2 regions of the Anabaena sp. TISTR 8404 genome follow, and region 2 is predicted to be linked to the other one. Evidence: riboswitches for the same ligand, from Rfam matches in the RefSeq annotation. Region 2 holds a riboswitch; the other holds the start of a gene.
What was found. Region 2 has a riboswitch for cyclic di-AMP ahead of ACMX3D_RS21720 (universal stress protein). Riboswitches for the same ligand answer to the same signal wherever they lie in the genome.

Region 1: another riboswitch for cyclic di-AMP. It lies ahead of ACMX3D_RS08445 (glycosyltransferase); the one in region 2 lies ahead of ACMX3D_RS21720 (universal stress protein).

Annotation. Positions count from the first base shown of each region.
Region 1 covers NZ_CP180578.1:1,960,149-1,962,609, forward strand. The annotation lists gene ACMX3D_RS08445 (glycosyltransferase) at 31-1,296, opposite strand; cyclic di-AMP (ydaO/yuaA leader) riboswitch at 1,455-1,678, opposite strand; gene ACMX3D_RS08450 (actin-binding WH2 domain-containing protein) at 2,092-2,461, opposite strand, start outside.
Region 2 covers NZ_CP180578.1:5,005,948-5,008,408, reverse strand. The annotation lists gene ACMX3D_RS21725 (SLC13 family permease) at 1-451, opposite strand, end outside; gene ACMX3D_RS21720 (universal stress protein) at 713-1,357, opposite strand; cyclic di-AMP (ydaO/yuaA leader) riboswitch at 1,556-1,692, opposite strand; gene ACMX3D_RS21715 (ABC transporter ATP-binding protein) at 1,710-2,461, opposite strand, start outside.

The DNA of each region.
Region 1 (2,461 bases), 3.0 Mb from region 2:
TTTCTACTTTACTCAGCACTCAGCACTCAACTAAGCAGCAATCTGCGGTTTCGCTTCAGGTTGAGCCAGCAGACGAGTATATAGCTGAGTCAGTCTTGTTGCTACACTGTCCCAACTAAAGGCAATTTCTACTCGTTGTCGTCCAGCTATACCTAACTCATCTCGCCAAGCCGAGTTAGCGAGGATGCGGTCAATAGCTGCGGCAAAAGCAGTTTCATCTTTTGGCGGTGCGAGTAACCCAGTGATTTCTGGTACAACTGTGAACTGTAAGCCGCCAACATTACTCGCCACAACAGGAGTTTGACTTGCCATTGCTTCTATTGCCACTAAACCAAAAGGTTCATAGTGACTTGGTACTACGCAAACATCAGCAGCAGCATAGTAGAAAGGCAAGACTGCATCATCTAGGCGACCAGTAAATGTTGTACAGTCTTCCAGATTTAATTCTGTCACGATATTTGCAATGCGATCGCGTTCAATTCCATCACTTTGACCAGGACGACTACCACCACCAATCAATAATTGCAGATTTCCACCATCCCGAAACTGAGATTGAGCAACGGCTCTCACCAAAGTCTCAATGCCTTTACGAAGGTCAAATCGACCAACATAAAGAACCATTTTCGCATCCGGGGCAATGCCTAGCTTTTCTCTAGCAACCGAGCGTGGAATTTTGCCAAACTTCTCAATATCAGTACCACAAGGAACCATTTCAATTTGCCCTTTACTAGAAACTAATAGCCGCATGTGTTGCTGCTCTTGCGGACTGGTAGCGACTACACAATCTACAGTTTCTAAACAGGCTTTTTCTATTGCTAATCTTTGGGTAGCAATCAAAGGAATATTATCAACACTTCTATACTTGACCGCTCCTAAAGAATGGTAGGTATGCACCTGCATCAGTGGTTGCAGCTTTTTCAATTCCATACCTACCCAGGAAGACAACCAGTAATTGGTATGAATTAAAGAGTATTGGAAGCCTTGCTGCTGTTGGAATCGCTGGAATTCTGCAATAAATTCTGGGAGATGGTCAAATAAAACATCTCGTCCCATGAATTTAACGGGGCCAGCTTTTAGACGAATAGTACGACAATTTGGGCTATGTTGTACAATTGCCGCTTGTTCATAACTGCTGCGCCGGGTGAACATATCCACTTGCCAACCAAGTTTTGCTAGTGCATAACCTACTTGACGCACATATACATTTTGACCCCCGGCCTCTTCTTGACCAATTTCGATGGCAGGATCGCCATCAACAGAAATGAGGGCAATGCGATGCTGTTTATCCTGGTACATAGTTAAGTTTCACCTCTAGGCAACTAAATTTCTGCCGCAGACGCGATAAATCATGTAAATATGAGCTTATCCTAAGAGCCGAGGGCAGATCGAAGCGTAAAGTTACCAGCCAAGGACACTTGCGAGAACAAAGCATTTCTTGTCAGAATGCTGCTCGTATAGTCTCCTCTCAATGCCTACGAAGTTAGCTGACGGGCTAGGACTGAGAGATGTCCTTCTTTTTGAGGATTAACTCTAAAGTATGAAGTGTAAAGTATAAAGTATGAAATAACGTTTTCAGTCTTTATCTTTCATCTTTCACAATTTAAGATTCATCCTGCAAGAAGATACGCCCCAAAATTGGTTCCTCCGTTCCAACTATCTTGATAAACGAATATCTATCTGATAGATAGCTTGAATTAAGCAGACTGATGAAGTTGTGTTTAGAACCTTAACTTGTTGTTATGACATTAGTCAAGAGGCTGAATAAAAAAACTGTCGTTAGGAATACGTCAACTAGTTGTTGAATGATAAGTTGACAAATAAAATTAGGGTGCGTTTAGCTACAAATAACACACCCTGATTATCTAGTTTGTAGTGTATTGCGCTAATTGTGCTTACACTCTATTTGCCGTGTTTGATGTTGAGATATAGTAATCCGATTGGATTCCTGAATCACTTGTATAGACAGGGAATAGGGAACGGAAAACAGGAAAGAAGGAAACCAGATCTACTGATTTTTTTAATCAAATAGTAGTCCTATACTTAAAGCCGTAAGGTAATGATTACACCGTATCATTTATACTCCATAACTAACTAATTCATACCCAAGAGATGGCCAATCGCTTGAATTACAGCTAAATAAAAATTACCTTCTCTTTCACGGAACAGTTGAAAGGGATACTCATGATAACCAAAAAAAGGTCTCAGTGTCCAACCAAGTTGACTGCCAACAAAAGCATAGAGAAATAGCCAACATTGTAAGATTTTCTGGCGAGTTTTACTACCATCATCTTCTTGTTCAATAACGAAAGTTGCTGCTTGGTATAAAGCCGAAATCCCAATAAATCCAGTGATGCTAAAGATAATGACATTTAATAAAATCAGAAATTGGTAGTTATTGGTGGTGAGTAAGAAAAACAAAGTAATTGGTGCAAAACTAAATAACAGAACACTCGTAACGGCA
Region 2 (2,461 bases):
CAGCACTATTAGCTACGAAAACCATTAATATCAGTAATGGTACAAAATTAATCCCTATTTCTTGAGCTATTGGCGGAATTAAAGGTGCTAATAACATGACTGTTGTGGCATTGGGTAATACTGCACAAATGGGAGTAACAATACCAACAATACTTAATAAAAGACGTTTGCCGTCGCCTTTAGCTAAAATGACTATTTGTGTTGCTAGATAATCAAATATTTTTGTGGGTTCAAATGCTCGAACCAGTACCATAACACCAAAGAATAAGCCTAATGTTCCATGACTATTGCCGATATAACCCACAGCTTCTTTTAATGTCATGACGTTGGTGAAAACTAGTAGCAATGCTCCTAATAAAGCTGCAATAGTCAGATGCACCCATTCCGTCATAATTAGGATAATTACACCCAAAAATGTGAAAATGCTCAAGAGAGCTTGCCAGTTCTCCACTTCATTCCTCTTTATTTCTGATTAGTTGCATATTACAGAAAAAGCCACCTAAAGTATAGGTGACTTTCCATAAATCTTACTTAGCTAAGAGGATGTCTGAAAATTTTTTGGTGTTGTAATTTAGCTCCCCCTAATTCCCACTTAAAAAGGGGGAATTGGAGATAATTTTTCCTATTATTAAGGGGGGCTAGGAGGGATCAAGATAAGTATTTAATACTTCTTAGACATCCTATAAACAATTACTGCAATTTGATATAGACTTTATTCATCAATGCCATTGGGTATACCTAAAACAGCACAAGGAAAATTAAAACCTAGTGTCTGAATGAGGGAATGATTAATAGATTTACACCCCAGAAATAAAACATCAGCCGCCTCTGACTCTACGACTTTTTTCAGTTCTTGAGCAACGTTACCAAACCGCAAATGTGATTTAAAAGAACCTTGCCATTCTTCAGCCAAACTTCGTGCTTGCCAAAGAATTTTATCTGCTTGTTCTAGAGGCGCTAAAGTTTGTGCTTTTAAATGTTGCGTGATTTCTTGAAGTTTTGGTTGAGTTAAGACAGATGTTGCAGATTGGTAGACATCACTTACACCGCATTCACATGAGGTTAAATAATTTGCCCAATTCACTTTATCTAAATACTTATCACCCTGATTCTCTTCTACTACATAAACTGCTTGTACTGTAACTTGCAAATTTGTAGCTAAACGTGTTTGATGAGCAATCCAAAAAGCAATATCTAGTGCTGTATGACTATTAGGTGAAGCGTTGTAAGCAACAATTAAGTTGACTGCTTTTGCTGTTTGAGCATTTTTAAACGAACGTCTTTTTGGCTCTGGTACTAATACCATTTGCTCAACTAAATCATCTCTACCTATGGCGCTTTGGAGGCGCACTAACATTGGCTTAATGTTCACAGTTTAACTTCTCCTAGAGGGAACGAATGATGAATGAGAAGCAGGGTGAATAAAGTGTGAAGTATGAAGTGTGAAGTATGAAGTGTGAAATTCATCCTTGAGACTTTATGCTTCGAGCTTTATCTTGTAACCTTTCGTTAAAGAAACCCCAATAACAACTGTTATTACAGCCAAATTTTTGGGAGTTCCTTCCATTGCCGACGGAGTTAGCTGACGGGCTAAGACTGGAAGGTGTCTCTCTTAAAGATTAGCCCCATATATTTGGTTCCTCCGCTTCAAATTATGATTTTTGATTAATTTGAATTAGGCGACCCGCTAAAAGAAATAATAAACTAATTTACTCGTTTTGTGTGAAGTATCTATCAAGAAAATTCAAGGCATAATTACGCAATTCAAAATACTCTTTAGAATTACGCATAGCAGCGCGATCGCGTGGATGTTTAAAAGGTACTTCTAAAATTTCCCCGATATTAGCTGCTGGGCCATTGGTCATTAATACGATGCGATCGCTCATATAAATTGCCTCATCGACATCATGAGTAATCATCATTACTGCTTGTCGATTGTTTTCCCAAATATCTAATACTTGTCGCTGTAATTTACCTCTGGTTAATGCATCTAACGCTCCAAAAGGTTCATCCATCAGCAACATTTTTGGGCGAATTGCTAAAGCTCTCGCAATCCCTACTCGCTGTTTCATACCTCCAGAAATTTCATCAGGATACTTATCGGCTGCCGGGGTTAAGTTTACCATTGCCAAGTGTTCGTTAACAATGCTAATTTTTTCAGCGCGAGTTGCATTTTTTAACACTTCATCCACGGCTAAACGAATATTTTCTCTGACTGTTAACCAAGGCAATAAAGAGTAATTTTGAAATACCATCATCCTTTCTGCACCTGGCTTGCGGATTTCCTTACCATCTAGCCGCACTGACCCAGAAGTTGCAGTTTCTAAGCCAGCAACAATTTTTAATAAAGTTGATTTCCCACAGCCAGAGTGACCAATTACTGAAATAAATTCATCTTCCCCAATGCTGAGATTCACACCATCAAGAACCACAAAATTACCTTTATCTGGTGTCGGATAAG